DNA from 2 places in the Mesorhizobium sp. P3_A10 genome. Region 1 is predicted to be linked to the other one. Evidence: predicted binding sites of a transcription regulator. Region 1 holds the regulator's gene; the other holds the start of a gene.
The links. Region 1 encodes HrcA, which represses chaperone genes, less so after heat shock. Its sites were predicted from a motif close to GTTAGCACTCNCNNNNNGNGAGTGCTAAC; they were not measured.
Positions count from the first base shown of each region.

Region 2: AC1DXU_RS15470 (co-chaperone GroES) is a predicted target of HrcA. The motif match lies at 1,932-1,960, and genes of this name have one in related genera.

Region 1 covers NZ_JBFUFZ010000004.1:14,610-18,791, reverse strand. The annotation lists gene AC1DXU_RS16825 (LysE family translocator) at 1-111, opposite strand, end outside; gene AC1DXU_RS16820 (PQQ-dependent sugar dehydrogenase) at 181-1,527, opposite strand; gene AC1DXU_RS16815 (hypothetical protein) at 1,614-1,811, opposite strand; gene hrcA (heat-inducible transcriptional repressor HrcA) at 1,993-3,078, opposite strand; gene rph (ribonuclease PH) at 3,278-3,994, shown strand; gene AC1DXU_RS16800 (VOC family protein) at 4,002-4,182, shown strand, end outside.
Region 2 covers NZ_JBFUFZ010000003.1:512,902-517,083, reverse strand. The annotation lists gene groL (chaperonin GroEL) at 1-1,406, opposite strand, end outside; gene AC1DXU_RS15470 (co-chaperone GroES) at 1,464-1,778, opposite strand; gene AC1DXU_RS15465 (hypothetical protein) at 2,115-2,462, shown strand; gene AC1DXU_RS15460 (usg protein) at 2,485-2,754, shown strand; gene AC1DXU_RS15455 (DUF982 domain-containing protein) at 2,998-3,312, shown strand; gene AC1DXU_RS15450 (Hsp20 family protein) at 3,859-4,182, shown strand, end outside.

The DNA.
Region 1 (4,182 bases):
GCGGAAGCCGGAGCCGAGCGCCCGCGCCACCAGTGCGGTGACGCCGGGGCCGGGAATGGCGGCGGCGATGCCGAGAGCGGCACTGTAGGCGAGGAAGCCGGTAAGGGTCATGCTCCAGCTTTAGCGCAAAGCCGGATGCGGGTGAATTCCCTCAGGGCAGGATTCGATTGCACCAGTAGGTCAGGACCCACCATAGGTGATGCGCCAGATGGTGCCGTTGCCGTCTTCAGTGACGATCAGCGCGCCATCCTTGGCCACCGCCACGCCGACCGGACGGCCCCAGACCTCGTCGTCCGAGATGACGAAGCCGGCGATGAAGTCCTCATATTCGCCCGTTGGCTTGCCGTCCTTGAACCGCAACCTGACCACCTTGTAGCCGGTGCGGATGCCGCGGTTCCACGAGCCGTGCAAGGCGACGAAGGCGTCGCCCTGATAGTCGGCCGGGAAATTCCCGCCGGTATAGAAGGCGATGTTGAGCGGCGCCGAGTGCGCCTGGATCAGCACGTTGGGGATGGTTGCCTTGCCGGCGAGATCGGGGCGCTCGCCCTTGTGGCGCGGATCCTCATTGTTGCCGATGTAGTACCAGGGCCAACCGTAGAAGGCGCCGTCCTTCACCGTCGTTGCATATTCGAACGGCACGTTGTCGCCGAGCGCGTCGCGCTCGTTGACGACGCACCACAGCGCGCCATTGGCCGGCTGCACGGTCATGCCCGAACAGTTGCGCAGGCCGGTGGCGACGATGCGGCCATTCTTGCCGTCAGGCGAGAAGGCCAGCACATCGGCGCGGCCGTCCTCGGCACCCCAGGCAGCGCCAAGCGGCATCGACTTCGCCCAGGCGTCCAGGCCGCCCTTCGGCCGCTTGCCCATGCCCTCGGCGACATTCGAACCGGAGCCGACCGAGAGATAGAGCGTCTTGCCGTCAGGCGAGAAGGCGATGTCGCGGGTCCAGTGGTGGGTCGAAGGAATGTTGGCGACGACGGTTTCCGGCTGGCCGGAAGCCTCGAGGTCGCCGTCGCGATAGGCAAAGCGAACGACACTGTTGCTGTTGGCGACATAGACCCATTGCGGACTGTCACCCTGGGGATAGAAGGCGATGCCGTAGGGCTGGGTCAGGCCTTTGGCGAAGATCGCTTCCTCGGCAGGCTTGGCGCTGCCCTGCGTCAGACGATAGACGCGGATCTGGTTGGCCCTGCTGTCGGCGACGAACAGGTCGCCATTGGGCGCGACGCGCACGACGCGCGGGCTGGCGATGCCCGAGGCGATCATCTCGGCCGAAAAGCCCGGCGCCATGATCGGCTTGGCGCCTTCCGGCCGGTCCGCCAGCCCGGCGCCGTTGGAAGCGGATTCGGTAAAGAAGGGCGCCTGCAGATCCTCAGGCCGGATCAAGCGCCGTACGCCCGGCCTGTCGTCCCTCCAGTCGCCAAAGGCGGCTGCGCCTTTCAGCAGCGGCTGATCGGCCTGGGCAAATGCCGCCATGGCGAAAAACAAGGCAGCGGAAATGGCCGTCAGACCGGCAAATCGGATCATACTGACCTCAAGGTGGCGTCGAAACGGTTGAACGAGCCGGCCCGACAATCGTTCCGCCTCAACGTTTGGTGCGCGGTATCGGCAGCTCAGGTCCCGGCGGCGTAGAAATCGTCATCGAGGCGCTTTTCCAACTCGACCAGGTCGGCCGGCAGCGGCAGGCCCATGGCGCGCATTTCCCTCAGCTTCTCGCGCAGCTGTTCCTGCACCTCATGCTGATCCTCCGGCTGGTTGACCATCTCTTCGAGCAACAGGCTGATCTGCGCCTTGATCTCTTCGAAAGCCATTCTTTTTCTCCTTGCGCAGCCTGTTCTTCGATTTGGCACGAGGTGTGTTGAGATTCAGGTCAGGCCGAGCCGAGAATGGTGGTCTTCGAGAACCGGAGTGGAGCGTACTTTTGGGTACGTGAGCACCGGAAGCGCAGAAGACCGCCTTTCGCAGGCCGGCATCACCTGAATACCAACACACCTAGCGCAGCATGCGGGAAATAAGCTGCGCCGTATAGTCGACCATCGGCACGATGCGGGCGTAGTTCAGCCGGGTCGGACCGATGACGCCGAGCGCGCCGATGACGCGGGCGTCCTTGTCGCGATAGGGCGCGACGACCAGCGACGAGCCCGACAGCGAAAACAGCTTGTTTTCCGAACCTATGAAGATACGTACGCCGGAGCCCTCCTCGGCGAGGTCGAGCAGCTGGATCAGCCCATCCTGCGTCTCCATGTCCTCGAACAAGTGCCTGAGCAGCTCGATATCGGCGTGGGCGGTGACATTTTCCAGCAGATTGGCGCGGCCGCGCACGATGAGACGCGCCGGCAGGCCGCTGTCGGCGCCGGCCCACACCGCCAGGCCTTTTTCCACCAGATCCTGCGACAGCGTGTCGAGTGCTGCCTTGGTCTCTTCCTTGATGCGGGCGATCTCGACCCGCGCCTCGGCCAGCGTACGGCCGCGGATATGGGCGTTGAGGAAGTTGGAGGCTTCATGCAATTGCGAGACGGTGACGCCGGCGGGCAGGTCGATGACACGGTTCTCGACGTCGCCGTTCTGCGACACCAGCACCGCCAGCGCCTTGGTCGGCTCCAGCTGGATGAATTCGATGTGCTTGAGCGCCACTTCGTTCTTGGCGGTCAGCACCAGGCCGGCGCCGCGCGACATGCCGGACAGCATCTGGCTGGCCTCGGTCAGCATGTGTTCCAGCGTCGCGCCCGAGCCGGAGGCGCGCACCTGCGCCTCGATGATGCGGCGCTCCTCGTCAGAGAGATCGCCGAGTTCCATGAAAGCATCGACGAAAAACCGCAGCCCGGCCTGGGTCGGCAAACGGCCGGCGGAAATGTGCGGGGCGTAGATCAGGCCGAGATGCTCGAGGTCGCTCATCACATTGCGGATGGTGGCCGGCGACAGCGACGACGGCAGGATACGCGACAGGCTGCGCGAACCCACAGGCTCGCCGTCCTTCAGATAGGAATCGACGATGCGCCGAAAAATATCGCGCGAGCGCATGTCGAGCGACTGCAGCGCGGGTGACAGCAAACTGGGTTCGGCGACTGCCTTGGTCATTCGAGCCAAAAACCTCCGGCTAAAGGATATAGACTTCACCGGCGCCCGCGCAACCCGGTGTCTGTGTCAGATCACCCGGTGTCTGTGTCAGATCACCCAGCGTCTGTGGTCAGGTCGTCCGGCCATTTTCCTTTGCGCCATGGGCCCCATGCGGCTACAAGCCGGCCACGATTCCGAAAAACATAGGAAAACAGCCTGAATGCGCCCTTCCAAACGCCAATTCGACGAAATGCGCGCCATCTCCTTCGAGCGCGGCGTCTCCAAGCACGCCGAAGGCTCGTGCCTGGTGAAGTTCGGCGACACGCATGTGCTGTGCACGGCCAGCCTTGAGGAGAAGGTGCCGGGCTGGATGCGCAATTCCGGCAAGGGCTGGGTGACGGCGGAGTATGGCATGCTGCCGCGCTCGACCGGCGAGCGCATGCGCCGTGAAGCCTCCGCCGGCAAGCAAGGCGGCCGCACACTGGAAATCCAGCGGCTGATCGGCCGTTCGCTGCGCGCCGTGGTCGACCTGCAGGCGCTGGGCGAGCAGCAGATCACCGTCGATTGCGATGTCATCCAGGCCGATGGCGGCACCCGCACCGCCTCGATCACCGGCGGCTGGGTGGCGCTCTATGATTGCCTGCGCTGGATGGAAGCACGGCAGATGGCCAGCGTCGCCAAGGTGCTGAAAGACCATGTCGCGGCGATTTCCTGCGGTATCCATGACGGCCAGCCGGTCATCGACCTCGACTATGTCGAGGATTCCTCGGCCGGCACCGACGCCAATTTCGTCATGACCGGCAAGGGCGGCATCGTCGAGATCCAGGGCACCGCCGAGGGCGAGCCTTTCTCCGAGGACCAGTTTGCGGCACTGATGGGCCTGGCCAAGAAAGGCATTCAGCGGCTGGTCAGCCTGCAGCAGATGGCGGTCGCATAGGTTTTCCATGAAACCTTCCGCCATCCTCGAATCGGCCGTCTACGTCACCGATCTGGCTGCCGCGGAAGCCTTCTACACCGACATCCTCGGCCTCGACCTGCTCGGCAAGGTCGACGGCAGGCACATCTTCTTCCGCTGCGGGCCGGGCGTGCTGCTAATCTTCAACGCCGAGGCGACCAAAATCCCGC
Region 2 (4,182 bases), on a different contig from region 1:
AGTTTGCCGACGATGATTGAGCCTTCCGCGCCGGCGTTCTCGGCGATCTGGCGCACGGGCGCTTCGATCGCGCGGCGTACGATCTCGATACCGTGCTTTTGGTCCTCATTCTCGGCCTGCACGCTGTCCAGTGCCTTGGCCGCACGCAAAAGCGCCACGCCGCCACCCGGCAACACACCTTCCTCTACCGCAGCGCGCGTCGCATGCATGGCATCGTCGACACGGTCCTTGCGTTCCTTGACCTCGACCTCCGTCGAGCCGCCGACCCGGATGACGGCGACGCCGCCGGCCAGCTTGGCCAGCCTCTCCTGCAGCTTCTCGCGATCGTAATCGGAGGTTGTCTCGTCGATTTGCGCCCTGATCTGACTGACGCGCCCCTGGATCTCGCTCTTTGAGCCGGCGCCGTCCACGATGGTGGTGCTCTCCTTCTCGATCACAACCTTCTTGGCGCGGCCCAGCATGTTGAGAGTGACATTCTCTAGCCTGATGCCGAGATCTTCCGAGATCGCGGTGCCCCCGGTGAGGATTGCAATATCCTCCAGCATAGCCTTGCGGCGGTCGCCGAAGCCCGGCGCCTTGACGGCGGCGACTTTGAGGCCCCCGCGCAGCTTGTTGACGACCAGCGTCGCCAACGCTTCGCCCTCGACATCCTCGGCGATGATCAGCAGCGGTTTGGACGACTGCACGACAGCTTCCAGCACCGGAAGCAGCGCCTGCAGATTGGACAGTTTCTTCTCGTGAATCAGAACATAAGGCTCTTCCAGCTCGACGCGCATCTTGTCCTGATTGGTGATGAAATACGGGCTGAGATAGCCGCGGTCGAACTGCATGCCTTCGACGACTTCGAGTTCGGTCTCGGCGGTTTTCGCTTCCTCGACGGTGATGACGCCTTCGTTGCCGACCTTTTCCATCGCCTCGGCGAGGAAGCGACCGATCTCGGCGTCCCCATTGGCCGAAATGGTGCCGACCTGGGCGATCTCGTCATTCCTGGTCACCTTGCGGGCGTTGATCTTCAGCTCGCCGACGATCGCCTCGACCGCCTTGTCGATGCCGCGCTTCAAGTCCATCGGGTTCATGCCCGATGCAACCGCCTTCGCGCCTTCGCGAACGATCGCCTGGGCAAGTACGGTCGCAGTCGTGGTGCCGTCGCCGGCAAGGTCGCTGGTCTTCGAGGCGACCTCGCGCACCATCTGGGCGCCCATGTTCTCGAACTTGTCCTCGAGCTCGATCTCCTTGGCGACGGTCACGCCATCCTTGGTGATGCGCGGCGCGCCGAATGATTTGTCGATCACGACGTTGCGGCCCTTGGGGCCGAGCGTCACCTTCACCGCATTGGCGAGGATGTCGACGCCGCGCAGCATCTTCTCGCGTGCTTCGGTATTAAATTTCACTTCCTTGGCAGCCATTGGATCACTCCTTTATCTAGGCAGCATTCGTTGACTGGTTGGATTTCGAAGAAGCCATCACGCGGCCTTCTTCACTTGGGCGGTCTGCTCGATCACTCCCATCACGTCGCTTTCCTTCATTATCAGCAGGTCCTCGCCGTTGAGCTTGATCTCAGTGCCAGACCATTTGCCGAACAGGATGCGGTCGCCGATTTTGAGGTCGAGCGGCGTGAGCTTGCCGCTCTCGTCACGGGCGCCTGGGCCTACGGCAACCACCTCGCCCTCCTGCGGCTTCTCCTTGGCGGTGTCGGGGATGATGATGCCGCCGGCGGTCTTTTCCTCGGCTTCGATGCGGCGGACCAGGACACGGTCATGCAATGGACGGAACGTCATATCGTTCTCCTTCGGGATAAACAGATCTTTGAGGTTCCTCCACACCGGACCGGCAATATCGGCCAGTGCGGGGCGCTGCGACCCCTTTTCAGGCATCGCGCGAATATCGAGCTAGTTTGGAATTTTCTAGTTTCAAGGGGTCGCTTCAAAAATTTTGGCACTCGGCAGTTCGGAGTGCTAGGGGCATGAATGCATGGAGCTATTTTCGCTAGGGCAAGCGATTCTCAGGTCTTGAAATTCGCTCTGCACTCCACGAATTTTTTGTCGTTGGAGTCCCGACAAGGGGTCCTACAACACAACGATGCCAAGGAGATTGTTAGGAAACGGAGACTGTCGATGGAACGGACCTCGTCAAAAAACATCCCCTCGATCGCCCCTGAACCCTCTGATCCTTCGCTTGACCGCCTGCTGTTCCCGGCGCGGCACTTTAATCACCCCGATGAGGTGGCGGGGGACCGCACGCTCGACATTCAGGAAAAGCGCGCCATTCTTGCCTCATGGGCATCGGATGCTTGCGCCGTCGAGTCCATGCCTGCGCTGCGAAGCCCACCAGGTGCTGCGAGTCCGGTGACATTTGACGCCGTCATGGATGCACTTCGCCGACTGGACGATAGTCGCGCTGAGGTAGGCAATGACCTTGAGGAACGGCGGGACCGAGAACGCCCGCAAAGACTTGATGCCTGAACGCGCGCGATAGGAGAGATGCATGGGCAGCAGGGAATTCCGGCTGCAGATGGAGGGCTATGGTCTCACAACTGCGGAGATCCACTACCATCTTCCCGATCATCCAAGCCTTTTGCAGCTCTACGTTTGGCAGGAATACGATCTCGCACCGGAATTCCCGACCCTCAAAGGCTTTCTGGATTACTGGGAGCGCGAACTCGAAGGCGCGCTGCATTCCGTGCGCGTCGCCCACCACCGCTTGATCCGGCCCGCCGAATGGCATGCGGTAGACGGCATCTTCACAATTCAATAGCCGGCCCAAGATCCGCTCCCCTTGAACTGAAAAGAGGCGTTTCCAATGTTCTTATGTGTCCAGCGCGGCTGCCGGATGTCGAGTTGAGCAGGACGGAAGGATCGCATGGAAACGATCCTCTTTGAGAATCCCGTTTCCGCCATGGTTTGCCGTGGCGTTGGCCAAGCTCGTCGGCATCGTTTGCAGGAGGCCGCGCACGGTGAGGGAGGCTTCAGTTGCCCAATGGTTTGAAGGGAGGTCACTATGGAAAGCGCGACGTTCAAACAGCCGGTTTTCGTGAGAGACGACGGCAGCGGTGTCCAAAAGATCGGCTGTGTCATGGATGCGATAGAGTTTCTGGAAGAATGGCCGGTTGAAAGGCGCGGTCTCCTCCACGCGGCGGCGTCCGATGCATGCTACTCCGCTTACGATGGTCGGAAGTCTGTCGAGGCGGCGAACAAGGCCTTTACAACTTGGGCACGCAGGGTCGGTGTCATTGAGGACGTGCCCGTAGCGCCACAGTGGATGACAGGGCCGAAGATCAGCACAGCAGACCTTCTTATGGAAAGTGACGGCTAAATTCACTGCGGCGGTAATCTACCGCCGCAGCATCAGAGCGGCGCGTCACCGGGGCAACGGGCGCAGGAAGGTCAAACATTTCGGATGGCTTCTTCGGCACACACAACTTACCAAGCGGAGCGCACGAATGAGCGCGTCTGCCTGAATGGAAGCCGTTGACGGCATCCTCACCATTAATAGCCGGCGCCCGGGCCCCTTTTGGCCGGATCCCCCAAGTCGGCTTTCGTCGTCGGGCTCGACTAGGTCGATTAGGTCCCCGCAATTGTTACGTCGTTTATAGGCCCGAGGACCGAGACAACGCCTTGGAGTGTCATGGTTATCCTTTCCCTGCCGTTCGAAGTACCCGCGAGTAGATGGACATTCATTGGAGCGCTTCTCAGCCATTCGAAGGCGATCGCGAAACTGCTTTAGCGGTCGCTCTTGACTCAGCAGAAATCGATCCCCAACTCATCTTCGTCGGTCGCCGCGCAAGGGGCCGATCTGTCAGGGAGCGCCAGGCTTCTTGGCGTTCCCTCGTGCCTATGTTGCTCCAAGGAGGATGTAGTTATGAGAACGAACCTGGACTTTTCCCCCTTCTATCGGTCGAGCATCGGCTTTGACCGCATCTTCAACCTGCTCGAAAACGCCAGCCCCCCACAGAACGCGGACAACTGGCCGCCCTATGACATAGCCAAGCTCGGCGAAGACACCTACCGCATTGTCCTTGCGGTCGCCGGTTTCGGTGAGGACGAGCTTACGATCACACAGGAGCCAAATATGCTCGTGATCGAGGGCGCCAAGACAGAGAACGACGAGGTTATGTACCTCCATCATGGCTTGGCCCTGAGGTCGTTCGCGCGCCGGTTCGAACTGGCTGACCATGTGACCATT